DNA from 4 places in the Streptomyces incanus genome. Region 3 is predicted to be linked to each of the others. Evidence: riboswitches for the same ligand, from Rfam matches in the RefSeq annotation. Region 3 holds a riboswitch; each other region holds the start of a gene.
The links. A riboswitch is a leader RNA that binds a small molecule or an ion and turns the genes downstream of it on or off. The one in region 3 is predicted to bind cyclic di-AMP.
Positions count from the first base shown of each region.

Region 1: another riboswitch for cyclic di-AMP. It lies ahead of ACFP2V_RS21885 (M23 family metallopeptidase); the one in region 3 lies ahead of ACFP2V_RS31285 (transglycosylase SLT domain-containing protein).
Region 2: another riboswitch for cyclic di-AMP. It lies ahead of ACFP2V_RS30395 (transglycosylase family protein); the one in region 3 lies ahead of ACFP2V_RS31285 (transglycosylase SLT domain-containing protein).
Region 4: another riboswitch for cyclic di-AMP. It lies ahead of ACFP2V_RS28490 (M23 family metallopeptidase); the one in region 3 lies ahead of ACFP2V_RS31285 (transglycosylase SLT domain-containing protein).

Region 1 is NZ_JBHSPC010000070.1:8,829-15,775, reverse strand. It holds gene ACFP2V_RS21905 (CobW family GTP-binding protein) at 1-39, shown strand, start outside; gene ACFP2V_RS21900 (DNA gyrase/topoisomerase IV subunit A) at 36-2,492, opposite strand; gene ACFP2V_RS21895 (M16 family metallopeptidase) at 2,910-4,304, shown strand; gene ACFP2V_RS21890 (M16 family metallopeptidase) at 4,301-5,689, shown strand; cyclic di-AMP (ydaO/yuaA leader) riboswitch at 5,934-6,096, shown strand; gene ACFP2V_RS21885 (M23 family metallopeptidase) at 6,109-6,882, shown strand.
Region 2 is NZ_JBHSPC010000104.1:14,709-21,655, forward strand. It holds gene ACFP2V_RS30385 (FtsB family cell division protein) at 1-163, opposite strand, end outside; gene eno (phosphopyruvate hydratase) at 403-1,692, opposite strand; gene ACFP2V_RS30395 (transglycosylase family protein) at 2,012-2,788, opposite strand; cyclic di-AMP (ydaO/yuaA leader) riboswitch at 2,793-2,961, opposite strand; gene ACFP2V_RS30400 (transglycosylase family protein) at 3,270-4,259, opposite strand; gene ACFP2V_RS30405 (cytochrome P450 family protein) at 4,588-5,874, opposite strand; gene ACFP2V_RS30410 (nucleoside triphosphate pyrophosphohydrolase) at 5,953-6,942, opposite strand.
Region 3 is NZ_JBHSPC010000110.1:75,026-81,972, forward strand. It holds gene ACFP2V_RS31280 (polyprenyl synthetase family protein) at 234-1,244, opposite strand; cyclic di-AMP (ydaO/yuaA leader) riboswitch at 1,941-2,110, shown strand; gene ACFP2V_RS31285 (transglycosylase SLT domain-containing protein) at 2,114-2,605, shown strand; gene ACFP2V_RS31290 (HAD family hydrolase) at 2,669-3,538, opposite strand; gene ACFP2V_RS31295 (GNAT family N-acetyltransferase) at 3,774-4,844, shown strand; gene ACFP2V_RS31300 (glycosyltransferase family 2 protein) at 4,919-6,313, shown strand; gene ACFP2V_RS31305 (polysaccharide deacetylase family protein) at 6,430-6,947, shown strand, end outside.
Region 4 is NZ_JBHSPC010000097.1:3,307-10,253, forward strand. It holds gene ACFP2V_RS28470 (aspartate aminotransferase family protein) at 1-155, shown strand, start outside; gene ACFP2V_RS28475 (helix-turn-helix domain-containing protein) at 242-865, shown strand; gene ACFP2V_RS28480 (DUF6126 family protein) at 862-984, shown strand; gene ACFP2V_RS28485 (tyrosine-protein phosphatase) at 1,060-1,857, opposite strand; cyclic di-AMP (ydaO/yuaA leader) riboswitch at 2,378-2,542, shown strand; gene ACFP2V_RS28490 (M23 family metallopeptidase) at 2,545-3,510, shown strand; gene ACFP2V_RS28495 (SGNH/GDSL hydrolase family protein) at 3,814-4,599, shown strand; partial or broken gene ACFP2V_RS28500 (TetR family transcriptional regulator) at 4,684-5,168, opposite strand; gene ACFP2V_RS28505 (MBL fold metallo-hydrolase) at 5,331-6,557, shown strand.

The sequences.
Region 1 (6,947 bases), on a different contig from region 3:
CGGGAGGATCCGCCGGGCCGGGAGGACCAGCAGGGTTAGATCGGCCCCGCCACCACCGCCACCGTCTTCGGCAGGGACACTCCCGAGCCGTCGCGGCGCGGGTCGGGTTCCGGCAGGTCGACCGGCGTCCCGTTCTTCTGGGAGGCGCGGGCCGGGGTGGGGCCGGCCCAGGCCAGGGACAGGCAGTCCTCGCCTTTGAGGAACCGCTGGCAGCGCACCCCGCCGGTGGCCCGGCCCTTGCGCGGGAACTGGTCGAAGGGGGTCAGCTTGGCCGTCGTCTGGACGGATTCGTCCAGCGTGCCGCGCGAGCCGGCGACCGTGAACACCACCGCGTCCGCCCCCGGATCGACCGCCGTGAAGATGATGACCTTCGCGCCCTCGGTGAGCTTGATGCCCGCCATGCCGCCGGCGGGACGCCCCTGCGGACGGACCTGCGAGGCCTGATAGCGCAGCAGTTGCGCGTCGTCGGTGATGAAGACCAGGTCCTCCTCGCCCGTGCGCAGCTCGACGGCACCGACGATCCGGTCGCCCTCCCTGAGGGTGATGACCTCCAGCTCCTCCTTGTTGGAGGGATAGTCGGGCACCACCCGCTTGACGACGCCCTGTTCCGTGCCGAGAGCGAGGCCCGGCGACGACTCGTCGAGCGTCGTCAGGCAGATCACCCGCTCACCCTCCTCCAGGGGGACGAACTCCGAAACCGGCGCCCCGCCCGAGAGGTTCGGGGTCGGCATCGACTCCGGCAGCTGCGGGAGGTCGACGACGTTCACCCGCAGCAGACGTCCCGTCGAGGTGACCACGCCCACCTCGCCCCGGGCGGTGGCCGGCACCGCCGAGAGGATCATGTCGTGCTTGACCCGCTTGGCGTGCGCGCCCTTGGGGAACGGCTTCGCGTCCGCCGTACGGGCGAGCAGGCCCGTGTCGGACAGCAGCACCCGGCACGGGTCGTCCGCTACCTGAAGCGGCACGGCGACGACCGGGGTGGCGGACGCGTCCAGCAGGACCGTACGGCGGTCGTTACCGAACTTCTTGGCCACCGCTGCCAGTTCGGACGAGACCAGCTTGCGCAGCTCCGCGTCCGACTCCAGGATGCGGGTCAGCTCCTCGATCTCCGTGTTCAGCCGCTCCTGCTCCGCCTCCAGTTCGATGCGGTCGAACCTGGTGAGGCGGCGCAGGGGGGTGTCCAGGATGTACTGGGTCTGGATCTCGCTCAGCGAGAACTGCTCCATCAGACGCTGCTTCGCCTGCGCGGAGTTGTCACTGGAGCGGATCAGACGGATGACCTCGTCGATGTCCAGCAGCGCCGTGAGCAGGCCCTCGACCAGGTGCAGACGGTCGCGCCGCTTGCCGCGGCGGAACTCCGAGCGGCGGCGGACCACGTTGAAGCGGTGGTCGAGATAGACCTCCAGCAGCTCCTTGAGGCCCAGGGTGAGCGGCTGGCCGTCCACCAGGGCCACGTTGTTGATGCCGAAGGACTCCTCCATGGGCGTCAGCTTGTAGAGCTGCTCCAGGACCGCCTCCGGCACGAAGCCGTTCTTGATCTCGACGACCAGACGCAGACCGTGGGCGCGGTCGGTGAGGTCCTTGACGTCGGCGATGCCCAGGAGCTTCTTCGAACCGACCAGATCCTTGATCTTGGCGATCACCTTCTCCGGGCCCACCGTGAACGGCAGCTCGGTGATGACCAGGCCCTTGCGGCGGGCGGTCACCTCCTCCACGGTGACCGTCGCGCGGATCTTGAAGGTTCCGCGGCCCTTCTCGTACGCGTCCCGGATGCCCGGGAGGCCGACGATCCTGCCGCCGGTGGGCAGGTCGGGGCCCGGCACATGGCGCATCAGGGCGTCGAGGTCCGCGTTCGGATACCGGATCAGGTGGCGGGCGGCCGCGATCACCTCGCGGAGGTTGTGCGGCGGCATGTTGGTGGCCATGCCGACCGCGATGCCCGACGCACCGTTCACCAGGAGGTTCGGGAACGCGGCGGGCAGGGTCGTCGGCTCCTGCTCCTGGCCGTCGTAGTTGGGCGCGAAGTCGACCGTGTCCTCGTCGATGGACTCGGTCATCAGGCTCGTGGCCTCGGTCATCCGGCTCTCGGTGTACCGCATGGCCGCCGGCGGGTCGTCGTTGCCCAGGGAGCCGAAGTTGCCGTGGCCGTCGACCAGGGGGACCCGCATCGAGAAGGGCTGCGCCATGCGCACCAGGGCGTCGTAGATCGACGCGTCGCCATGGGGGTGCAGCTTGCCCATGACCTCGCCGACCACGCGCGCGCACTTCACATAGCCGCGGTCGGGGCGCAGGCCCATCTCGTTCATCTGGTAGACGATGCGGCGGTGCACCGGCTTCATGCCGTCGCGCGCGTCCGGCAGGGCGCGGGAGTAGATGACCGAGTACGCGTACTCGAGGAAGGAGCCCTGCATCTCGTCGACGACGTCGATGTCGAGGATCCGCTCCTCGTACGAGTCGTCGGGCGGCGGGGTCTTCGTGCTGCGGCGGGCCATCGCTGCCGGCTCCTTGCTGAAGCGTGGGACGGGATCTGACGCGGACCATTGTGGACCGCCGCACCGACAACCGGGACCATGACCCCCGCCGCCGCCCTCCGTCGGGGGCCGGGGCGCGGGGTGCCGGCAGGCTACGCGCACCTCCCGCCAGCGTCTCCGGCGGGGCGGGCCGGCACCGGGTGCGCACCTTGTACGCCCCGTGATTCCGTACGCCCCGTGATTCCGTACGTACCGTGGTCCCGTACGCCCCACGAACCCCGTGCGTACCGTGCCGTCCCATCCGTACCCGCGGTTCTCGCTCTCGGCGTACCCGGTCCCGTCCGGGAACTTCGCCAGTGTTCCGCACGCTTGCATACAGTGGCAGGACCGGCACAAACGGCGGATGCGACGACCGCCTCCGCGATCGAAGGGACGTACATGCCCATGGGTCACACGGCCACCGCCCAGGCAGGCACCGGCGGCCTGACAGCGACCGAGCACCGGCTGTCCAACGGCCTGCGCGTGGTGCTCTCCGAGGACCATCTGACCCCCGTCGCGGCGGTGTGCCTCTGGTACGACGTCGGTTCGCGTCACGAAGTCAAGGGCCGCACCGGCCTGGCTCACCTTTTCGAGCACCTCATGTTCCAGGGGTCCGGGCAGGTGAAGGGCAACGGTCACTTCGAACTGGTCCAGGGCGCCGGAGGCTCGCTCAACGGCACCACCAGCTTCGAGCGGACCAACTACTTCGAGACCATGCCGACCCACCAGTTGGAACTCGCCCTCTGGCTCGAGGCCGACCGCATGGGCTCCCTGCTGGCCGCCCTGGACGAGGAGTCCATGGAGAACCAGCGGGACGTCGTCAAGAACGAGCGCCGCCAGCGCTACGACAACGTCCCCTACGGCACGGCTTTCGAGAAGCTGACCGCCCTCTCCTACCCGGCGGGCCACCCGTACCACCACACGCCCATCGGCTCGATGGCGGACCTGGACGCGGCCACCCTGGAGGACGCCCGCGCCTTCTTCCGCACGTACTACGCGCCGAACAACGCCGTGCTCTCCGTCGTCGGTGACATCGACCCGGAGCAGACGCTCGCCTGGATCGAGAAGTACTTCGGCTCCATCCCGTCCCACGACGGCAAGCCCGCGCCCCGCGACGGCTCGCTGCCCGAGATCATCGGTGAGGAGTTGCGTGAGCTCGTCGAGGAGGAGGTCCCCGCGCGTGCGCTGATGGCCGCCTACCGGCTGCCCGAGGACGGCACGCGCGCGAGCGACGCGGCGGACCTGGCGCTCACCGTCCTCGGCGGCGGTGAGTCCTCGCGGCTCTACAACCGGCTGGTGCGACGGGACCGTACGGCCGTGGCAGCCGGATTCGGCCTGCTGCGGCTGACCGGGGCGCCCTCCCTGGGCTGGCTGGACGTGAAGGCGTCCGGTGACGTGGAGGTACCCGTCATCGAGGCCGCGATCGACGAGGAGCTCGCCCGGTTCGCCGAGGAGGGCCCCACGGCCGAGGAGATGGAGCGCGCCCAGGCGCAGCTGGAGCGCGAGTGGCTGGACCGGCTCAGCACCGTCGCCGGCCGGGCCGACGAGCTGTGCCGGTACGCCGTCCTGTTCGGCGACCCGCAGCTCGCCCTCACCGCCGTCGGGCGCATCCTCGACGTGACCGCCGAGGACGTCCGGGAGGTCGCCAAGGCCCGCCTGCGTCCCGACAACCGCGCGGTGCTCGTCTACGAGCCCGTTGCCCCCGGGGCCGGGGAGTCCGAAGAAGCCGCAGCCGCCGGCACCGAAGAAGCCGCGGCCGCCGGCACCGACGAGAACGAGGAGGCGGCGAAGTGACCGAGCTCGCCACGATGGACTTCCACCCCCAGCCGCAGGCGGGCGAGGCCCGGCCCTGGGCCTTCCCGGCCCCCGAGCGCACCGCCCTCGGCAACGGTCTGACGGTGCTGCGCTGCCACCGCCCCGGCCAGCAGATCGTCGCCGTCGAGGTGCTGCTCGACGCGCCCCTGGAGGCCGAGCCGGCCGGGCTCGACGGTGTTGCCACGATCACCGCGCGGGCATTCTCCGAGGGCACCGACAAGCATTCCGCCGAGGAGTTCGCCGCCGAACTGGAGCGCTGCGGCGCCACCCTGGACGCCTACGCGGACCACCCCGGCATCCGCCTGAGCCTCGAGGTGCCGGCCTCACGGCTCGCCAAGGGGCTCGGGCTGCTCGCCGACGCCCTCAGGGCACCCGCGTTCGCCGACAGCGAGATCGAGCGTCTCGTCCGCAACCGCCTCGACGAGATCCCGCACGAGCTGGCCAACCCGTCCCGCCGCGCGGCCAAGGAACTCTCCAAGGAGCTGTTCCCGGCGACGTCGCGCATGTCCCGCCCGCGCCAGGGCACCGAGGAGACCGTCGCCGGCATCGACTCGACGGCCGTACGCGCCTTCCACGAGAAGCACGTCCGCCCCGCGACCGCCACCGCGGTGGTCGTCGGCGACCTCACCGGCACCGACCTGGACGAGTTGCTCGGCGACACCCTCGGTGCCTGGACCGGATCGTCCGCCCAGCCGCGGCCCGTTCCGCCGGTGGTCGCCGACGACTCCGGCCGGGTCGTGATCGTGGACCGCCCCGGCGCCGTGCAGACGCAGCTGCTCATCGGCCGTGTCGGAGCGGACCGGCACGACCGTGTGTGGGCCGCGCAGGTGCTCGGCGCCTACTGCCTCGGCGGCACCCTCACCTCCCGGCTGGACCGCGTCCTGCGCGAGGAGAAGGGCTACACCTACGGCGTACGGTCGTTCGCCCAGGTTCTGAGGTCCGCCCCGGACGGCACCGGCGCGTCGCTGCTCGCCATCAGCGGATCCGTCGACACCCCGAACACCGGCCCCGCCCTGCAGGACCTGTGGACGGTGCTGCGCACCCTCGCCGCCGAGGGCCTCACCGACGCCGAGCGCGACGTCGCCGTGCAGAACCTGGTGGGTGTGGCGCCGCTCAAGTACGAGACCGCCGCAGCCGTCGCCGGCACCCTGGCCGACCAGGTGGAGCAGCACCTGCCCGACGACTACCAGGCCGAGCTGTACCGGCGGCTCGCCGCCACCGGCACCGTGGAGGCGACCGCGGCGGTGGTGAACGCCTTCCCGGTGGACCGTCTCGTGACCGTCCTGGTCGGTGACGCGGCGAAGATCAAGGAGCCCGTCGAGGCGCTCGGCATCGGCGAAGTCACCGTCGTGGCCGCCGAGTAGGCGGCCCGTCAAAGGCCGGGAAACCACTGAGAGGCAGTCGGCGGTCCCCCGGCGAAGCGCACACGCGCGTGACCCTGGTGACGGGAACGTCACCAGGGTCCACTTATGCCCGAATTGGAACGGGAGATACCCGTCTGCCCTGTGGGATGCGCTACAAAAGCCGGGATTCGTTTGGGAATTGAAACACGCCCCGCTTAGCGTCATGCGGTCTGTTCGTCGGGCAGTGCGCCGCACCCGCGGCACCGGACAGTCATCGCCGAGTCCCCGTACGGCGCGAGCCAGGGGAGCCGGGGACCCAACCGTCCCTGAGGTGAATCGGACGCCCGCGCGTGCCGCGAGGGGGCCCGTAGGAGACCTTCCTGCTCCGAACCTGTCAGCTAACCCGGTAGGCGAGAGGGAAGGAAAGGACCACCCTGTACATGGCGTTCACCCGCGCCCCCGGGAAGCACCGTCGTCCCAGCCGTGTGCACCGCGGCACCGCCAGGGCGGCGGGCGTCGCGGCCCTCACCACCACCGGTGTCATCGGCTCCCTCACGGCTCCGGCGCTCGCCGCCGAATCCGCTGCGGAACAGACCGGCCTCACCCCCGTGATCACCCTGGGCGACGAGGCCGCCGCCCAGGTCGACGCCCAGGCGGCCGCCCAGCACGAGGCCGCACGCGAGGCGGCCCAGGCCGCCGCCCGCGAAGCCGCCGAAGAAGCCGCGCGGGAGAGGGCGGCCGACGAGGCCGAGAGGGCACGCGAAGCCGAGGAGCGCGCCGCGCGGGAGGCCGAGCGCAAGCGCCTCACCACCTTGGTGTCCCCGATCGCGGGCTCCTACGTCTCGACCGGTTACCTGTCCGGCGGCGCCGTCTGGTCCTCTGGCAGCCACACCGGTGTCGACTTCCACGCCGCAAGCGGCACCCCCGTGCTCTCGGTCGGCATGGGCACCGTCGTCGAGGCCGGCTGGGGCGGCGCCTACGGCAACCAGGTCGTGATCAAGATGCACGACGGCACGTACACCCAGTACGGCCACCTGTCGTCCGTCGGTGTCTCGGTGGGCCGGCAGGTCACCCCGGGGCAGCAGATCGGTGTCTCCGGCGCCACCGGCAACGTCACCGGCGCGCATCTGCACTTCGAGGTCCGCACCACCGCCGAGTACGGCTCCGACATCGACCCCGTCGCGTACCTCCGCGCGCACGGCGCGAACCTCTGACCGGGCACGTGCCCCCTGGCCTCCGTGTGCACCTCGGTGTCCGCGTGATTTCCTGACGCCCCAGG
Region 2 (6,947 bases), on a different contig from region 3:
TCAGCGAGCAGACCACCAGGGCGAGCAGCGCGGCCCGGCCGGTCAGCCGGGAGCGGCGGGCCTGGCGCTTGGTCTGCGAGCGGTAGACCCGGGCGGCGGTCTGCTCGCCGATCAGCCGGATCCTGGTCGCGGTGGAGAACCGGTCCCGGTCCTTCACGGCCATGCCCCCGCCTCCCGTTCCCCTGTCATACGCGCGTACGTCCCCGGACACGGTACGGGACCGCGTCCGGGGACGTACGGACTACTGGCCGGGACACGAGCCGGGCCGTCACCCTGTATGGGGCAGTGGATCAGCGGGGCAGCGGATCAGCGGATCAGCCCTTGCTGCGCCTACTGGTTCGCAGAGCGCCGTGCCTACTGGTTCGCAGAGCGCTGTGCCTACTGGTTCGCAGAGCGCTGTGCCTACTGGTTCGCAGAGCGAAACCGCGGGAAGGCGCTGCGGCCCGCGTACACCGCGGCGTCGTCGAGGATCTCCTCGATGCGCAGCAGCTGGTTGTACTTGGCGACGCGCTCGGAGCGGGCCGGGGCACCGGTCTTGATCTGGCCGCAGTTGGTGGCGACGGCCAGGTCGGCGATGGTGACGTCCTCGGTCTCACCGGAGCGGTGCGACATCATGCACTTGAAGCCGTTGCGCTGGGCCAGCTCGACGGCGTCCAGGGTCTCGGTCAGCGAACCGATCTGGTTCACCTTGACCAGCAGGGCGTTGGCCGCGCCCTCCTCGATGCCGCGGGCCAGGCGCTCCGGGTTGGTGACGAACAGGTCGTCGCCGACGATCTGGACCTTGTCGCCGAGCTTGTCGGTGAGGATCTTCCAGCCGTCCCAGTCGTCCTCGAACAGCGGGTCCTCGATGGAGACCAGGGGGTACGCCTCGACCAGCTCGGCGTAGTACTCCGTCATCTCGGCGGCGGAGCGCTCCTTGCCCTCGAAGACGTACGTGCCGTCCTTGTAGAACTCGGAGGCGGCGACGTCGAGCGCGAGGGCGATCTGCTCGCCGGGGGTGTAACCGGCTTCCTTGATGGCCTCGAGGATGAGGTCGAGGGCCTCACGGTTGGAGCCGAGGTTCGGGGCGAAGCCGCCCTCGTCGCCGAGACCGGTGGCCAGGCCCTTGCTCTTCAGGACCTTCTTCAGCGTGTGGTAGATCTCGGCGCCCCAGCGCAGGGCCTCGGAGAAGGACTCCGCACCGATCGGGGCGATCATGAACTCCTGGATGTCCACATTGGAGTCCGCGTGCGAACCGCCGTTGAGGATGTTCATCATCGGCACCGGCAGCAGGTGCGCGTTGGGGCCGCCCAGGTAGCGGAAGAGGGGCAGGTCGCTGGCCTCGGAGGCGGCGTGGGCGACGGCCAGGGAGACGCCGAGGATGGCGTTGGCGCCGAGGGAGCCCTTGTTGTCGGTGGCGTCCAGGTCGAACATCGCCTGGTCGATCAGGCGCTGCTCGGTGGCGTCGTAGCCGACGAGCTCCGGGCCGATCTGCTCGATGACAGCCAGGACGGCCTTCTCGACACCCTTGCCCTGGTAGCGGTCGGGGTCGCCGTCACGGAGTTCGATGGCCTCGAAAGCGCCGGTGGAGGCGCCGGACGGGACGGCGGCACGACCCGTGCTGCCGTCGTCGAGGCCGACCTCGACCTCGACCGTGGGGTTACCTCGGGAGTCCAGGATTTCCCGGGCTACGACGACGTCGATGGACGGCACGAGCATCTCCTTCATGGATGTGACGTGGTTCAGCGGGGCCACGGGGCCCTGCGGACCCGAGCCTATCCGGCTCGGGGCGATCGGCCATCCGGCCGGCCGCTTCGCGGACAGAACCGAGAGTAGATTGTTTCCGAACGGAACAAAGGCGATATCGGAAAACCGGGAGACCGGGAGGCCGGGAGACCGGGTCCGGCACCGCGTACGGAACGCATTCGGCACCGAACACGGAAAAGCCCCGCCCCGGCGCGTACGGGGGACACGCGCCGGGGCGGGGCAGGCACCCGTGGGGACGGGGCCAGGACCTGCGACTGCGACCTTATTACTTCAGGTGCAGCTGCTGGCCCGGGTAGATGAGGTCGGCATCCTCGACGATCCCGTCGTTCAGCTTGAACAGCTTGCCCCAGCCGCCCTTGACCTCGTGCTCCGAGGCGATCGAGCTGAGGGTGTCGCCCTTGACGACCTTGTACTCGCCGTCGCCCTTCTTGACCTTCTCGCCGGTCGGGGTCGTGACGGTCCTCTTGGCGGCCGGACGCTCGTCGGAGCGGGAGGCCTTCTGCTCGGCGGAACGCTCGGGAGCGGCCTTGGTGCTCTGCTCCTGGAGCTCCCGCTTCGGGGCCTCCTGCTTCGGAGCCTCCTGCGAGGAGCGGCTGCCCTGGTTGCCGGAACCCTGGTTGCCCGAGCCCTGGTTGCCCGAGCCCTCGGTGGAACCGCCACCGGCGTAGGCGGCGTTGGACAGGCCCCTGCCGCAGACCGGCCAGGCACCCTTGCCCTGGCCCGCGAGGACCTTCTCGGCGATCTCGATCTGCTGGGCCTTGCTGGCCTGGTCGGCGGTGCCGGCGTACGCCGTGCCGCCGTAGCCGGCCCAGGTGGAGGCGGAGAACTGCAGACCGCCGTAGTAGCCGTTGCCGGTGTTGATGGACCAGTTGCCGCCGGACTCGCACTGGGCGACGGCGTCCCACTCGGAGGCGGTGGCGGCGGAGGCGTTGCCGACCGCCATCAGCGGGGCGGCGACAGCGGCACCGGTGACGCCGGCGACGGCGATGACACGGGTGGCCTTGGACGGACGACGGTGCTTGCCCTTACCGGAAAACAGCATGGATGGATCCCCTCACCGACGCCTACGAGGTGAGCTGTCGGGTTCGGGCCGGTTGAGTTGCCCGTCCGCATCCCTCACGGGACGCGGCTTCACCCCAAGCCGCATCCGGCTTTCTCCACCGGATCCGGCGCCTACCTTGGGTCCCCCGCTCCTGCCTACGGCGCATGACGCGACGACTGTTCCCGTGCTGCCACTGGCAGGATTCGGCGTGGCGGCAGCCGGGGCCCGCGATGGCGAGCGGTCCTGACCGTAGCCACGCGTCCGGCGGATTATCAAAGACGATCAGGGCTTCTGAGACCTATCTCTCATCACCTTTAAATCGGACATTCTTCGCGAACTATGACCTCAACTGGCCCCGCCGAAGCGCTTTTTCGCATGCCGGTCCAACTGCCACCCAGTCACCGACCAGCCGGTGCCAAGCCACCGCCCAGCCCTGCCGCCCGGCCGGGAAAGGCCCGCACGCCCAGCTGCCGACCGGATGTCAGCCGTTGTCCGATTCGAACCCGAACGAAAGCGTCTGACCGGGAAGGATGAAGTTCGGGGCGGCCGCGCCCGCGCCCTCGTCCCCCCCGCCGTACTGGGCGAGCCATCCGCCGCCGAGGGCAAGGGAGTCGGAGACGGCCGAGGAACCGCTCCCGGAGCCCGCGCCGGAGTCGCTCGACGGGGACGAACTGTCAAGGCCGCGTGTGAAGCCGAGACCGCCGCGCGAGGCGTGCCGGCCGGAGGATCCGGCGTCACGGTCCTCACGCGCCTCTCCCTCGGCGCTGGCGCCGCGGTGACGGCCGCTGCCGGAGTCCTCGCCGTCGGCCGCTCCCGAAGCGTCGGCCTTCCGCTCGGACTTGTCCGATTCCTCCCCCTTGGCCGAGGCCGAGGCCGAAGGAGAGGGGGAGGCGGAGGAGGACGCACTGGGGCCGGCCGATCCGTCCTTCCCCCCCTCCTTCCCCTTCGCCTTGCCCTTCGCCTTGCCCTCCGTGGTGTCCTCCGTGTCCGCCGAGGAGCCGGAGGACTGCGACGGCGACGGGGTGACGGTGCCTTCGGAACCGGGCTTGGCCGACGAGCCGTCTTCCACACCGGTGTCCACGTCGAGCACGGACGAGTCCTGCTTCAGGCCCCCCAGCAGCCCGCAGGCTCTCCACGCGCCGACACCCTGGTCGGCGAGGATCTTCTCGGCCACCGCCAGCTGCTGGCCCCGGCTGGCCTGGTCGGCGCTGGTCGCGTAGTCGAGGCCGCCGTACTTCTCCCAGTCCTCCTGGGTCAGTTGCAGACCGCCGTAGTAGCCGTTGCCGGAGTTCTGGCTCCAGGAGCCGCCGGACTCGCACTCGGCGACCCGGTCCCAGGTCGAGCCGTCGGCCGCGCTGGCCGCACCGGCCCCGAGGAGGGGAATCGCGATGGCCGAGCTGGTCACTCCGGCCGCGACGAGAAGAGCCGGAGCCTGGCGGGGGCGGCGGTGACGACCATTGCCGGAGAGCATGCGGAGACCTTTCGCAGGACAACAGTTACTCGCACGGCGGTTCGAACTGCGCTGCTGTGAAAGCGAGGTGCCGTGCTTGATGGGTGAACGTATCCGCAGTCGAACGTCTGTCACAAGTTCATGCCGCACAGATCACACCGAGATCACGGAGCTGAGTGGGCGTCACCCTTATCTCGCCCCTACCAAGGCTCGACGGACCGTGTCCGAAGGGGTCCTGACGGTCACCTGCGCGGTGGTCGGCGGGCATTTCGAGGGCTGCCCGGGGGCCGGCTCGAAGACCTTCCGGGGCATTTCGGAGGGCGTCGAGTGCTTCCCCTCATGGGCGAAATCACTTCGGTGGCGGGGTGAATCGCACCGGCAGTGTGCGCAGTCCGCGCATGATGAGGCCGCCGCGCCAGCGCAGTTCGGCCGGGTCCGCCGCGAGTTCGAGGTCCGGCAGACGGGTCAGCAGCGTGGCGAGCGCGGTCTGGCCCTCCAGGCGGGCCAGCGGGGCGCCGAGGCAGTAGTGGATGCCGTGGCCGTATCCCAGATGCTGGTTGTCGCGCCGTGCGAGGTCGAGCGCGTCGGGGTCGGCGAACCGCTCCGGGTCACGGTCCGCGGCGGCCAGGACGACGAGGACCGGGTCACCGGCCGAGACGTGCCGCCCGCCGAGGGTGAGCGCCTCGGTGGCGAACCGCCAGGTGGCCAGCTCCACGGGTCCGTCGTAGCGCAGAAGTTCCTCCACTCCGGTCTCCAGCAGCCCGCGCCCCCCGGCGGCGAGGGACGTCTGCAGGCGCTCGCGCTGCCCCGGGTGGGTGAGGAGGGCGTAGGCGCCGTTGCCGATGAGGTTGACGGTGGTCTCGAAGCCCGCGAACAGCAGGATGAACGCCATGGCGGCGGCCTCGTTCTCGGTGAGGTGCTCACCGTGGTCGGAGGCACGGATCAGACCGGAGATGAGGTCCTCGCCGGGAGCGGGTTCGGCGGGCAGGGCCTCGCGCTTGCGGTGGATCAGATCGGCCAGGTAGCCGCGCATCTTCTTCACCGACCGGGCGACGCCGCCCCTGGGGCCGCCTTGATGACGGATCATCATGCCCGCCCAGTCGCGAAAGTCGTCCTGGTCCTCCCGGGGGACGCCGAGCAGGTCGCAGATGGCGTGGATGGGGAGCGGGAAGGCGAAGTCGTGGATGAGGTCGGCGGAGCCGCTGTCCGCGAACCGGTCGATGAGCCCGTCGGTGAGCTCCTGCACCCGGGGCGCGAACTCGGCGACCCGGCGCGGCGTGAACGCCTTGCTGACCAGCCGGCGCAGCCGGGTGTGGTCCGGCGGATCGATGTTGAGCAGATGCGACATCAGCTCGGCCTTGCGCTCGCCGGGGATACCGGTCCTGCCCTTGGCGTGGGCGGGCTCGTCGTGGTGCGCCGGGTTCTTGGAGAGGCGGGGGTCGGCGAGGGCCAGCTTGGCGTCGGCGTACCGGGTGACCAGCCAGGCCTCCACCCCGCTGGGCAGCCGCGTCCGGTGCACGGGCGCGTGCTCCCTCAGCCAGGCGTACGCGGGGTAGGGGTCACTCGCGAACTCCCAGGTGAAGAGTTCGGGGGCGCCGTTCTCGGGCTGGAGCTGAGGCTGGTGCTGGTCGGTCACCGCTCGACCGTATCCGGCGGCACCCGGGGAGGTACGCCCTGCTCCCCGCGACGGATGCCCGGCCGCACGCGGGCGCGTCTACTCCCCCACGCCCTCCGCGGCCCGGATCGCGTCCCGGTAGGTCCGAGCGGCCGCCCGCAGCGCTGCCTCCGGGTCTGCGCCCTCCGCCTCGGCCCGCACCGCGAGGGCGAGCAGTTCGTAGCCGATGCCCTCCGCCCGGGGCAGGGGGACGTCCAGCCCGGCCGTGCGGACGCGGGAGGCGAGTTTGGCGGCGAGAGCCAGTCCCGGCTGGCCGAGAGGAACGCCTTCGGTGACCGAGGTGCGCCGTTTCTCGACCGCCTTGGTGCGCAGCCAGTGCTCCTTGACCTCTTCGGGGGTGGTCGCCGTCTCGTCGCCGAAGACGTGGGGGTGACGGTGGACGAGCTTGGCGACGATGCCGCCGGCCACGTCGTCGACGGAGAAGGGCTCCTCGGGATGCTCCTCGGCTATCCGGGCGTGGAAGACGACCTGGAGGAGGACGTCGCCCAGTTCCTCGCGCAGTTCGTCCCGGTCGCCCTCCTCGATCGCCTCGACGAGTTCGTACGCCTCCTCGATGCCGTACTTCGCCAGCCCCTTGTGGGTCTGCCGGGAGGACCAGGGGCACTCGGCCCGGATGCGGTCCATGACCTGGACGAGGTCGAGCAGGCGGGCGCCCGGCAGGTCGTAGGAGGCGGGGAGCAGTTCCAGTTCCGGCATCGGGACGCGGCCGCTGCCGGCGAGGCGGGCCAGGCCGTCGGTCAGGGCGGACTCGCCCTCGCCGGTCGCCACGACCACCACCGTCCGTCCGCCGGCGCAGACGCCCACCAGGTCCTCGGCGGCCGGGGACTCCTCCTCGACCGGTATGCCCGCCTCGCGCAGATACGGCAGCTGCGGGTGGGCGCCGTCCGCGCACAGCACCTTGTCGGCCGCGTGCAGGGTCTGCCAGGCGGGCCAGGACAGCAGGCCGGGCGCGACGCGGTGGCTGGTGGTGAGCAGGACGATGCGGCCGGTCGGAGCCGCGGAAGGGGCCGCGGGGCTGATTGCGTTCACGATCC
Region 3 (6,947 bases):
GCGTCAGACCCCGGACGCAACTCCGTGTACTGCTGCGGTATGACACGGGGCGATGTTTTACCCCCCGACCAGTAGGGGTCGGGGGCGCTGCCGTGAGGGCTGGTGACGACAGGTGAGGGCCCGTGAGGGCCGGTGAGCCGGTGCGGGCCCGGCCGAACGCCGAAGCGGCGGGCAGGGGCGGAGGGCTGGGGCAGCGGCGGACTGCGGGCGGGGGCGGAGGGACGGCAGGCGGGTCAGCCGGCCCGGTGCACCACCGCGTCGCACAGCTCGACCAAGGCCGTCTTCGACTCGCACTCCGGCAACGGAGCCAGCGCCGAGCGCGCCTCTTGCGCATAGCGCACGGTGTCCCGGCGGGCCTGCTCCAGCGCGGGGTGGGCGCGCAGCAGCCGCAGCGCCTCGGCGTGCCGGGCGTTGTCGCTGAGGTCGGAGTCGAGCAACTCGCACAGGGCGATGTCCTCGGCCAGCCCCAGCCGGGCCGCACGCTCGCGCAGCCGCAGCACGGGCAGCGTCGGGATGCCCTCACGCAGGTCGGTGCCCGGGGTCTTGCCGGACTCATGGGAGTCGGAGGCGATGTCCAGGACGTCGTCGGCGAGCTGGAAGGCCACCCCGAGCCGCTCGCCGTACTGGGTCAGCACGTCCACGACCGTGTCGTCCGCACCGGACATCATGGCGCCGAACCGGCAGGAGACGGCGACCAGCGAGCCGGTCTTGCCGCCGAGGACGTCCAGGTAGTGGTCGACCGGGTCCCGGCCGTCCTGCGGCCCCGCGGTCTCCAGGATCTGACCGGTGACCAGCCGCTCGAACGCCTCGGCCTGCACCCGTACGGCCTCCGGTCCGAGGTCGGCCAGGATGTGCGACGCGCGCGCGAACAGGAAGTCGCCGGTGAGGACCGCGACGGAGTTGCCCCAGCGGGTGTTGGCGCTGGACACCCCGCGCCGTACGGCGGCGTCGTCCATCACGTCGTCGTGGTACAGCGTGGCCAGGTGGGTCAGCTCCACGACCACGGCGGACGGCACGACACCGGGAGCGTAGGGGTCGCCGAACTGGGCGGCGAGCATCACGAGCAGGGGCCGGAACCGCTTGCCACCGGCCCGCACCAGGTGCTGGGCGGCCTCGGTGATGAAGGGGACCTCACTCTTCGTGGCCTCGAGCAGCCCTTCTTCGACAGCCGTCATTCCGGCCTGGACGTCGGCCTCCAGAGCCTGGTCCCGCACGCTCAGCCCGAACGGCCCGACGACGGTCACGAGGGGTCTCCTGTCTGCTGGTGTCCACTGGCGCTCAGACGTCTTGCACAGTTTGTCGATAGGTCGCTGACATCACTCGAGTCAGCGTATCCGGTCATGTTTCGATCACCGCCAGCACCCACATTCCCCAGACTCACCTGCGCACGCGTGCACGGCGTCTCACGGCACCCTCCGATATCGGATCACAATCAGATCGTTTCTGATCAGTTGGTAATAAAGAATATTCCTCGCCTTTCAGGCGCGACGACCCGCACTCGGGATGCACCCGAACCACGATCCACTCCCGGCCCGGACCGCCATCCGGACCGCCGCCCGGACCGCGCCCCGGACCGCATCCCGAACCACGATCCGAACCATGATCCGGCACGCGATCCGGCACGCAGGCCATCCTGCCCGCCCAGGCGCCCGATTTGCCGCAATTACCAAATAAATCCCCACTGGTGGCAAATGCGCCCACGCGGTGCGGCCAGTGAAGTAGGTCACGCGCACCCCGGCACGCCCATCCCTCGCGCCCACCGGCGATCCCCCTTGCCCCGAGAGCGAGTTGACCCTTGGCATGCGCAAAGGGTCAAGTGCCCAAAACGCCCCAACACAAGATCAATCGGCATGATCCATGACGGTCGCACTTGTTCTCGACAAGTGCACTCGCATACGTTCCCGGCCAGTCGGGCGGACGCCGAATCCTGCCACCGCCCGCGCCACCCATCGATGAACTCACGCACGGCAGGAGCGGGGGACCCAGGTAAGCCGCCGGACCGGTTCGCACCCGGAACGGCTCGGGGTGAAGCCATGCCCGCAGGGGCACGGCCGGGCACTCTCCCGCCCGAACCCGACAGCTCACCTCGCAGGCGTAGGAGAGGAACACAGACATGCCCGCATCGGGTCTGCCCCACCGCTTCGGCCGCTCCCGCCTCGTCCGCTCCTTCGCCGTCGCCGGCGTCGCGGCGGTCGCCCTCCCGCTGTTCGGCGCCACCGCCGCCTCCGCCGCGCCCGCCGCTGCCGCGACGTCCGCCCCCGCCTCCGGCACCGTGACCGCGTACCCGGACAACCTCGACGGCTGGATCCGCGAGTCGCTGTCCGTCATGGCGCAGCACGGCATCCCCGGCAGCTACGACTCCATCCACCGCAACATCCTGCGCGAGTCGTCCGGCAACCCTCAGGCCATCAACCTGTGGGACTCCAACGCCAGGCTCGGCACCCCGTCGAAGGGCCTGCTCCAGGTCATCGACCCGACCTTCCGGGCGTACCACGTGCCCGGCACGGCCTTCGACCCGTTCGACCCGGTCGCGAACATCACGGCGGCCTGCAACTACGCGGCGGACCGCTACGGCTCCATCGACAAGGTCTTCGGCGCCTACTGAGACACCCCGGCCCATCGGGACGCCGGGACACCGGGACACCGACGGCACCGACGGCACCGAGGCCTACCGGGACATCCTCCCGGACCTGGGGCGGGGCAGCATGTGTGGGGGCGCATACGGCTCCGCTCCGCCGAACAACCGCTCGAGGACGACGGCCACGCCGTCGTCCTCGTTCGACGTGGTGACCTCGTCGGCCACCGCCTTGAGCTCGGGGTGCGCGTTGGCCATGGCGACCCCGTGGGCTGCCCAGTCGAACATCGGGATGTCGTTGGGCATGTCGCCGAAGGCGATGGTCCGCTCGGGTTCCAGCCCCAGGTGCTCGGCGGCCAGCGCGAGACCGGTCGCCTTGGTGACACCGCACGGCTGGAGTTCCACGGTGCCCGGACCCGACATGGTGACCGTGGCCAGCGAACCGACCGCCGAACGGGCCGTCGCCGCCAATTCGTCGTCGGTCAGGTGGGGATGGCGCAGCAGCACCTTGCTGATCGGCCGGACCCACAGATCGTCCCGCCGTTCGACCCGCACCGCGGGCAGCGTCGGGTGCGGCATCAGATAGCCCGGCTCGATCAGGGTGAGTCCGTCCACCCCGTCCTGGTCGACCGCGGCGTACAGCTCCCCGACCTCGGCCTCGATCTTGCCGAGCGCGGTCTCCGCCAGTTCCCGGTCCAGGGTGACCGACCACAGCAGCCGGTCCGCGCCGGCGTCGTACACCTGCGCGCCCTGTCCGCACACCGCGAGCCCGGTGGCCCCCAGGTCGTCCAGGATCGGCCGCACTCCGGGCGCCGGGCGCCCCGTCACCACGAGGTGCCGGGCGCCGGCCCGCGTCGCCAGCGCCAGTGCGGCGAGGGAGCGGTCGGAGAGGGTGTCGTCGCCGCGCAGCAGCGTCCCGTCCAGGTCGGTGGCGATGAGCGAGCAATCGGTGGGTGCGGCCATGATCAGAGAATACGGACACCGCGCCCGCCCGACTCACCTCGCCCGAACCCACCCCGCCCGCCCCGCTCACCTCACCCCGCCCGGGGCACCCCGCCCGGGATGCCGTCCGCGGCCTCTGCACCACTTGGCAACAACCTGCTCCGTTCCCTACCGCCCTCGTGCTCTTGGGCGGTACCTTCACAAGTGTCCAGGGGGGACTTGATCGGGGGGTCAGGTGAGCAGTGGACGCACGCGTGTGCTGAGGCTCGAGGAACTCGGCGAGAGGGAGCGGGAACGGTGGCGTGAGCTGCGCGCCGCGACGGAGGCACCGCGCAGCCCTTTCATGGAACCGGAGTTCGCCACCGCCGTGTCCAGGGTACGGCCGCGGGCCCGGGTCGCGGTGCTGTACGAGGGGGCGTCCGCCGAGCCGGCCGGCTTCCTGCCGTACGAGCGGGGCGCGTTGGGACAGGGCCGGGCGATCGGGCTCGGCGTCTCGGACTGCCAGGGCGCCGTCCTGAGTCCGGGTTTCGCGCTGAAGACCGGTGAACTACTGCGCGCCTGCTCGGTGTCGAGCTTCGCCTTCGACAACCTGGAGGCGGACCAGGCCCTGTTCGTCCCGCACGCGGCCGAGGAACACGCCACCTTCGTCATCGACGTGGAGAAGGGCTACGAGACCTACGAGTCCGTACTGCGCGCCCAGTCGCCGAAGTTTTTGAAGACCACCCTGGCCAAGGAGCGCCGGCTCGGCCGCCAGGCCGGACCTGTGCGGTTCGTGTTCGACGAACGCGACCCGGCCGCGCTCCGCGCGCTCATCGGGTGGAAGTCGGCGCAGTACCGCAGGACCGGGCGCCGCGACCGGTTCGCACAGGAGTGGATCACCCTGCTCGTGGGCCGCCTGGCCGGGGCCCGGGCTCCGGAGTGCACGGGCACGCTGTCCGTCCTGTACGCCGGGGACCGTCCCGTCGCCGCCCACTTCGGCCTGCGTTCGACCTCGGTGCTGGCCTGCTGGTTCCCGGCGTACGACCCGGAGTTCGCGAAGTTCTCGCCGGGGCTCGTGCTGCATCTGCGGATGGCCGAGGCGGCGGCCGGCGAGGGCATCGGCCTGCTCGACATGGGACGCGGCCCGGCCGAGTACAAGGATGCGCTGAAGACGGGCGAACGCGCCGTCTACGAAGGGGAGGCGACGCGTCCGGGCCTGGGCGCCGCGCTTCAGCTGCTGCGCCGCGAGCCCGCGCGCCGCGCGCACGGCTTCGTCGTCGCCCGGCCGCGTCTCGCCTCGCTGGCGTCGCGGACGTTGAAGGGGGCGGCGCGGCTGCGCCGGCCGTGAGCGGTTCCCGCTCGCGAGAACCGCTCGGGACGACAACGGCCGCTGGTGACGACCGTTCGTGAGGGGGAGGACTCATGTCCCGCACAGCACGTACGCAGGAGGAGATACGGCGGTTCCTGGACATCGGCGCGGTTCAGGTCGCCGAACTGGACCTGAGCGGTGAGGAAACCGCCCTGAGACCCGGTCCGGGCAGCCCGCCGGTGACACACGGCGAGGTGTTCCTGCTGGTCAGGAGAGACGGCCTGCCGGTGGGCACCCTGCTGGGAAGGGTCCTGGAGGGGGCCGATCCGACGACGGTCCTGGCGGCGCTCGCACGGCAGGCGCTCGCACGGCAGACGCAGGCACAGGCGCAGGCGCAGGCGCAAGGGCAAGGGCAAGGGCAAGGGCACGACGCGGCGGAGGCGGCCGTGGAGACCGCCGGGCCGCCGCCGCCCTTCACCTCGGTCGTCGTGGCCACCCGGGAGCGGGCCGGACAACTCGCCCGCGCCCTCGACTCGCTCCTCGCGCAGGACCATCCGCACTTCGAGATCGTCGTCATCGACAACGCGCCCGTGACGGACGGGACACGCGACCTGGTGCAGCGGAAGTACGGGGAGCGCGTGCGGTACGTGCGCGAGCCGGTCCCCGGACTCGCGACCGCGCACAACACCGGGCTCGCCCATGCCCTGGGCGAGGTGATCGCGTTCACCGACGACGACGTCGTCGCCGACGCCCGCTGGCTCACCGAGCTGACCGCGCCCTTCGTCGCCGACCCGGAACTCGGCTGTGCCACCGGCCTGATCCTGCCCGCCCGGCTGCGCACCCCGGCCCAGGTCCTGCTGGAGAGCCACGGCGGCTTCGCGAAGGGGTTCACGCCGACGACGTACGACCCGCGGAACCCGCCCCGCGACGAACCGCTGTTCCCCTTCACCGCGGGCCGGTTCGGCTCCGGGGCGAACATGGCGTTCCGCACGGAGGTACTGCGCGCGGTCGGCGGTTTCGACCCGGCCACCGGCGCCGGGACGCCCGCCCGGGGCGGCGACGACCTGTACGGGTTCGTCCGGGTCCTCGCCCAGGGACACAGGCTCCGCTACACCCCCCGGGCGCTGGTGTGGCACCACCACCGGGAGACCTGGGCCGATCTGGAGACCCAGGCGTTCGGCTACGGCGCCGGCCTCACCGCCTACCTCACGGCGATCCTGGTCAACCGGCCCGCGCTGCTGCCCGCGTTCCTCTCCCGACTGCCCCGCGGCCTGTCCCACGCCCGCGGCCTCACCGCCGTCCGGGACACCGGGGACACCGGGGACGGCTCGGCCGCTCCGGGCAACCACGACACCCGCACCACCCATCCCTGGCCGCGCCGCCTCTCACGGCTGCAGCGCAAGGGGATGCTGTACGGCCCCGTCGGCTATCTGCGGGCCCGGCGGGCGGCGGGCGGTACGACGGGGAAGGCGTCCCCCGGCGGCCGGACGGCTCGGGGTGCGCGATGACGGCGTCGTCCTCGCCGGACCCGGCGGTGCGAAGAGCCCGGAACCGCTCAGGTGACCAGGGCGGCGGGGAGGACGCGAAGCGTCCGGCCATCCCGGTGCTCCTCTACCACGCCGTGATGGACGACCCGCCCGACTGGATCGCCGAGTTCACCGTCACGCCGAAGGAGTTCGCGGCGCATCTCGACGCCCTCGAGGACAGCGGCCGCACCCCCGTCACCATCAGCACCCTCGCCGGCCATCTCACCGGGCGGGCGTCCCTTCCGCCCCGGCCGGTGCTCCTCACCTTCGACGACGGCTTCGCGGACCTGCCCGGCCCCACCGCCGACCTCCTGGCCCGACGCTCCCTGCCGGCCACCGCGTACCTCACCACCGGCGCCATCACCCCGGGCGGCCGCAGCCTGCTTCCGCCGGCACCGATGATGACCCTGGACCGGGTGACGGAGCTGGAGCGTTCCGGCATGGAGATCGGCAGCCATACGGTCAGCCACGCCCAGCTGGACACACTGACCGGGAAGCACCTGCGCGCCGAACTATTCGATTCCAAAGCCGTGCTGGAGGACACCCTCGGCCATCCGGTCCCCCATCTCGCCTACCCGCACGGCTACAACAGCCCCCGGGTGAGGGCCATGGCGTC
Region 4 (6,947 bases), on a different contig from region 3:
AGGTGATCAAGCTGATCCCGCCGTTGATCATCGGCGAGCGGGAGGTGGACCGGTTCGTGGACGCCTTCACCGCGGTCATGGACGATGCCCATGACGGCGGTCTGGTGTGGGAGTTCGGCAGGACACTGGTGAAACAGGCGGTCGCCGACCGGTGAGACGGCGACGCCCGCACCCGGTTCCCGGGTTTTGCCTGTGAGGCAAAGAATTTGCCTCACAGGCAAGAAAGCGGATGAATGGAGTCATGAGCTCCCCCGAGGCCGAGCCGTCGGTCGAACCGGCCGCCGCGCTCCCCGCGGTCGCCCCGCAGCTGCGCGCCCTCCGGCGCCGGGCCTCCCTGACACTGGAGGTCGCCGCCCGCGACGCGGGACTGTCGCCCGCCCATCTCTCCCGGCTGGAGACCGGACAGCGCCAGCCCTCGCTGCCGATGCTGCTCTCCCTCGCCCGCATCTACGGTACGACGGTTTCCGAACTGCTCGGTGAGACGACCGCCGCCCGCGAGGCGGTGACGTGCGCCGGCGACATGGAGCCGACCTCCGCGGGCGGCTGGACGTACTGGCAGGCCGGTTCCCCGGGGCGCGGGATGCAGGCCCTGCGGGTCCAGGTCCCGTACGGGGCCCAGGGCGACATCGTGCGGGTCCACCCGGGCGAGGAGTGGCTGTACGTCCTCAAGGGGCGGCTGCGGCTGCGCCTCGGGGACGCCCTGCACCGCCTCGCCCCGGGCGACAGCGCGCACTTCGACTCGCTGACCCCGCACCGTATCGCCGCCGAGGACCCCGACGGGGTCGAGCTGCTGTTCGTCCACACCCTGCTGCAGAGTCCCACGGCCGCCCTGTGCCTGGGCCCCACCCGAGGAGATGCGTCATGAAAGACCTGGAGGAGAAGTTTCCCCGAGCCCTGTGGGTGAGGCTGTTCGTCTACGTGGTGGTGGGGCACCTCTTCGCGGGCTTCATCTATCTGCTGTTCGAGCTGGGCGCGAAGCAGTAGTCCCCGGACGGACACGGCAGGAGCCGAGCGATCCCGTGATCCCCCGGTCGAGCACCTGCTCGACCGGGGGATCACTCAGTCCAGCATGCGTTCGCGCAGCCGCTCCCGGTCCTCGGGGGTGAGCCCGAGCGCCTGCTCGAGGTAGGGGTCCACGCCGCCCCAGGTCTCCTCGATCGTCTCCAGCGCGGCCGACAGATACTCGGCGCGGGCGTCGAACAGAGGGTCGAGCAGTTCCATGACCTCGGGGGAGTAGGCCGAGGTGGAGGTGCCGCTGCGGCGCACTTTGTAGCGGCGGTGCGCGGCGCCGGACTTCAGATAGTCGTCGAAGATCGCGTCCCGTTCCACGCCCAGCGCGAGCAGCGTCACCGCCACCGACAGGCCCGCGCGGTCCTTGCCCGCCGCGCAGTGCATCAGCGCGGGCACACACTCCGCGGCGAGCGAGATCAGCACCCGGGAGTGCTCGGCGGTGCGTTGCCTCACCGTCATGCGGTACGAGGCGATCATCCGCTCCGCCCCCTTGTCGCCGGCGAGGATCGAGCGGAGCTGGTCCAGGTCCCCGTCGCGGACCATCCTCCAGAACTCGGCGCCGTCGGCCGGGTCGCTCAGCGGCAGATTCACATTGCGCACGCCGGGCAGTTCGATGTCCCGCCCGTCCAGCTTGTGGTCGGCCGCGTTGCGGAAGTCGAAGACGGTGTGCAGTCCCAGGGAGGACAGGAAGGCGGCGTCCTTCTCGGTGGCGTGCGCGAGGTGGCCGCTGCGGAACAGCACCCCGTGCCGCACCCGGCGGCCGTCGACGGTCGGCAGGCCGCCCACATCACGGAAATTGCGCACACCGGTGAGCTCGGGTTCGGTCGACGGGATCTGCTGCGTCACGGGGGCCCCTCTCCCACTCTGCGCCGCCGGCGCGTCGGCGTCGGCGGGTGTCACCCGACGATACGACATGCCCGGCAGGGGCGATGAGTTGGCGGTGGGGCCGTCGGAGCGGGGACGGGGCTGTCCCGGTGGAGCTGCCGGTGTGGAGCCGCCGGCGCGGACGGACCCGTGCCGGACCCCGGCCCGATCCATCCGAATCGTCCACTATTTCCCTATTCGCGCATTCTGCCCCTTTGGGGAGCTTCGCCATAACATGCCCCGATAGAAAGGGGGATGGGAATGGGATGGTGAGCATCGTCATAGAGGTGACGATGTGCTGTCGCCATGTCCACGTAATTCCGGTATTTCGCGAGGGGATTCGGGGGATGCCGAAATACCGGGGCGACTCTGGGTGACGGCTTTCAGGTCAATGGATCACGAAAAAGCGCCTTCGCTCGGAAGATCGCGCTTGTCCCTTTGCTTCTCTATCGCCTACGTTCGCCATCGATCCGGACGGACGCCTAATCCTGCCGCTGTCCGGAGCCTCCACACTCTGACCCGCGTATGGCAGGAGCGGGGGACCCACAGGTACGACTGCCTGTTCCGGTCTCCGGAACGGCTTGGGGTTAAGTCGCGCTTTCGGCGCGGCCGGGCATCTCCAGTCCGCACCCGACAGCTCACCTCGTAGGCGCCGGAGAGGAATTCGTCATGTCCGCAAAGGGTAAGCACCGCCGTCCCAGCGCTTTTCGTTTGACCCGTTCCATCGCCGTCGCCGGAACCGGTGGCGCCGTACTCGCCCTGCCGCTTCTCGGCGCCACCGGAGCGAACGCCGCCACTTCGCAGACCGCCCCGGAAAAGGCCGTCCAGTCGTATTCCGTCGCCGGTAAGGCGTCTGGCGGCGTGAAGGCCGACGGCAACAAGAACGGCGACGCCCGCACGTACATCGTGAAGGGCGGCGACTACCTGGCGAAGATCGCCGAGTCCGAGAACGTCGACGGCGGCTGGAAGCAGCTCTACTCCGACAACCGCGAGGCCGTGGGCGGCGACCCGTCGCTCATCCACCCCGGTCTGAAGCTCTCGATCGACGGCAAGGCCGCCGCGACCGGCACGCCGAAGAAGTCCTCTTCTTCCGAGAAGCCCTCTTCCTCCCCTTCATCTGCTCCGTCCTCCGTGGCGAAGCCGTCGACGGCCGGGGAGGCCTCCGAGCGGTCCGCACCGAAGTCCTCCTCCGGCTCGACCACCGCGAACCAGGCCGCGACCACCTCCGGTTACAGCTCGCCGGTGCCCGGCGGCAGCTTCGGCACCGCCTACAAGGTGGCCGGCAGCATGTGGTCCAGCGGCTACCACACCGGTGTCGACTTCGCCGTTCCGACCGGCACCTCCCTGAAGGCCGTGGGCGCGGGCACCGTCGTCTCCGCCGGCTGGGCCGGCTCGTACGGCAACCAGGTCGTCATCAAGCTGAACGACGGCCACTACGCCCAGTACGCCCACCTGTCCTCGCTGTCCGTCTCCGCCGGCCAGACCGTGAGCGGCGGCCAGCAGGTCGGCCTCTCGGGCTCCACCGGCAACTCGACCGGCCCGCACCTGCACTTCGAGATCCGCACCGCGCCGGGCTACGGCTCGGACGTGGACCCGGTCTCCTACCTCCGCGGCAAGGGCGTCTCCATCGGCTGACCCCCGAGGCAACCTGCCTGACGCGCCACCGAAGGCCGGACCCCGATCCCCGGGTCCGGCCTTCGGTGCGTGCGGTACGTGCGGTGTGTTCGAGCGAGGGAGTGCCGGGAGCGCCGGGAGTGTTCCGTGCGTCACGTCGCTCGCGGTCAACGCCCCCGCCCGGAGGGCTATTCCGGATGGGCCAATGCTTCGCGAGTGGCTTATCTCACCGCCCGTCAATGCCTTCCTACGGTCGCGTAGGTCACATTCGAAGGTGAATCATGTCCGGTTGTGGCAGACGATTCGAAGAATGACGGCAAGGCAGTGATCGGGTCGTACGTGGCGGTGGGGGACAGCTTCACCGAGGGCGTCGGCGACCCCGGCCCCGACGGGGCGTTCGTCGGCTGGGCCGACCGATTCGCGGTACTACTCGCCGACCGGCGTCCCGAAGGCGACTTCCGGTACACAAATCTCGCGGTGCGCGGAAAACTGCTCGACCAGATCATGGCCGACCAGCTTCCGCAGGCCGTCGAACTGGCCCCCGCACTGGTTTCGTTCTGTGCGGGCGGCAACGACATCCTGCGCCCCGGCAGCGACCCGGACGAGGTGGCCGAGCGTTTCGAGCGGGCGATCGCCGCGCTCGCGGCGGTCTCCGGCACAGTTCTGGTGACGACCGGGTTCGACACCCGTGGTGTGCCCCTGCTCAGGCATCTGCGCGGCAAGATCGCCACCTACAACGGGCATGTGCGGGCCGTCGCCGACCGGTACGGCTGTCCGGTGCTCGACCTCTGGTCCCTCAGGAGCATCCAGGACCGCAGGGCCTGGGACACCGACCGGCTGCACCTGTCACCCGAGGGGCACACCCGCGTGGCGCTCCGCGCGGGACAGGCCCTCGGCCTGGACATCCCCGCCGACCCGGAACAGGCCTGGCCCCCACTGCCGCCGCGCGGCAGCCTCGACGTCCGGCGGGACAATGTCCACTGGGCACGCGAGTACCTGGTGCCGTGGATAGGGCGCAGGCTGCGCGGGGAGTCGTCGGGGGACCACGTGACGGCGAAGGGCACGCTGTCCCCGGACGACATCAAGGAGCGCATCGCCTCGGTCGCATGACGCGGGGCGCGGGGGCGCGAGGGCACGAAGGCGGGAGGGGAGGGAGCGGGTGCGGGCACGGCCCGCGCCCGGGGCGTTCACGGTTCAGCGGGCCCGCCCGGCCGGCTCCTCCTGCCCCAACTCCCGGGCCGGCGCCTCGTTGACCCAGGCGCGCGCCCGCGGTACGGCGCCTGCGGAGGACGTCAACTGCACCGAGGGCTCCTCGAACAGGGCGCGCGCACGCAGGACCGTACCGGTGGGATCCGGACACCGGAACTCGCCTGCGGCCACGTCCTCCGTGCCGGCCTCGGTGAGCACCGCCTTCCACCACCGGTCGAGGTGCCGGGCGATTTCCCGTGGTACCGGGTCGCGCAGCGCCGCCGCACGGTCCCCGATCCGCAGCCGGCGCAGCGCCGGCTGCGGGCGGCCGGGCAGCTTGCGCGGCCGTGCCGGATCGGCCGCGGCCGCGGCCGCGTGGGCGAAGGCGGCGCCACCAGCTTTTCCTTCGTCGAGAAGTGATGGAGCACGCGTGTGGTGCTCACCCCGAGCGCCGCCGCCACGTCGGAGATCCCTACCGCCGCGCCGCCCCGCTCAACCGCGTCCTGGTCACGCTGTCACGCTGTCACGCCAGTCAGGTGCCGGGGCGGTGGACGACGTGCGCGTCCCGGGGGCGCTTTCCGGCCGGTGAGACGTCCCGGGGCCGGACCGGCCCCACATAATGGAATGTCTGACCGACTCCACTTGGAGGCAATGTGGCCGGTACCCGTTCCCAGAGCTCCGGGCTCCGTGCGCTACGGCCCGCGGCCTTCGGCGCGGACCCCACCGGTGAGCGCATGGCGCGCATCCGCAGGTCCCCGCACTACCGGGACGGCGTGTTCCAGAACCCCAAAGGCCCCACCCGGCTCCGGCCCCCGGGCTCCTCCCGGGACCTGGCGAAGACCTACTTCGACAAGGACACCCGGTCCCGCCGTGCCCCGTACGGCACCCTGCCGGTGCACGCCACCACCCTCGCCGACCTGGCCCGCCCGCCTGCCTCCGGACTGCGCCTGACCTGGATGGGCCATTCCAGTGTGCTCGTGGAGATCGACGGGCGGCGGGTGCTGTTCGACCCCGTGTGGGGCGAGCGCTGCTCCCCGTTCCCCTTCGCCGGTCCGAAGCGGCTGCACCCGGTACCCCTGCCGCTGGCCGCGCTCGGCCCGGTCGACGTCGTCGTGATCTCGCACGACCACTACGACCACCTGGACCTGCCCACCATCAAGGCGCTCGCCGGCACGGACACGCTGTTCGCCGTGCCGCTCGGCGTGGGCGCCCATCTCGAGCACTGGGGCGTGTCCGCCGGCCGGCTGCGCGAACTGGACTGGCACGAGGCGACCGGGGTCGGCGGACTCACCCTCACCGCCACCCCGGCCCGCCACTTCTGCGGCCGGGGCCTGCGCAACACCCAGCACACCCTGTGGGCCTCCTGGGCCGTCGCGGGCGAGGAGCACCGCGTCTACCACAGCGGTGACACCGGCTACTTCGACGGTTTCAAGGACATCGGCGCCACCCACGGCCCCTTCGACGCGACGATGATCCAGATCGGCGCGTACTCGGACTTCTGGCCCGAAGGGCAGTCGGACCCGATTCCGGGACCCGGCTCCTGGCCGGAGATCCACATGAACCCCGCAGAGGGTCTCCAGGCCCATCTCGACCTCCAGCAGGGCCGGCCGGGCGGGGTCTTCCTGCCGATCCACTGGGGCACCTTCAACCTGGCACCGCACCCGTGGGCGGAGCCCGGCGAGTGGACGATGGCCGCGGCCGACGCGGTCGGGCAGCCCGCCGCCTTCCCCGTTCCGGGCCTGCCGTTCGAGCCCGCCGGGGAACTGCCGGCCGAACCGTGGTGGCGGGGCGTGGGACACGTCCCGAGCCACAAGTGGCCCCTGCCCGACCCCGTCACGGGCTCCTCCCGCGAAGGCCTGAACCTGGTGGGGGAGGAATGAGCCTTGGCCTTGATCGCTACGGTGAGTGATATTTTCGCGAGGGGTGCGCAGGGCGTGGAGGGCTTCCGAGGGGCCCTTCGGTAGGGCGGCCGAGCGGAAGAACGAGGGCCGGGGAGCTTTGGGCTCCCCGGCCCTCAATGTTTTCCGGTGACCGTCTCTGACCAGGTCGGATCGAGTGGTGACTGACCTTTGAGGAAAGGGAGACGGTTTTATCGGTCTGTCGTACGAAGCCTCATACCAGAGCGGGACGCTGTCCGGGTGAGTTTGTCAACTGACCACCGCACGTGATGCGGTGGTGACTACGGTGAGTGTCGGTCGGGCGACGCATGGCCGACGCCCTCGGCCTTCCGAGGCGCCCCCGACCGGTACGGCGACACCACGACGACACCC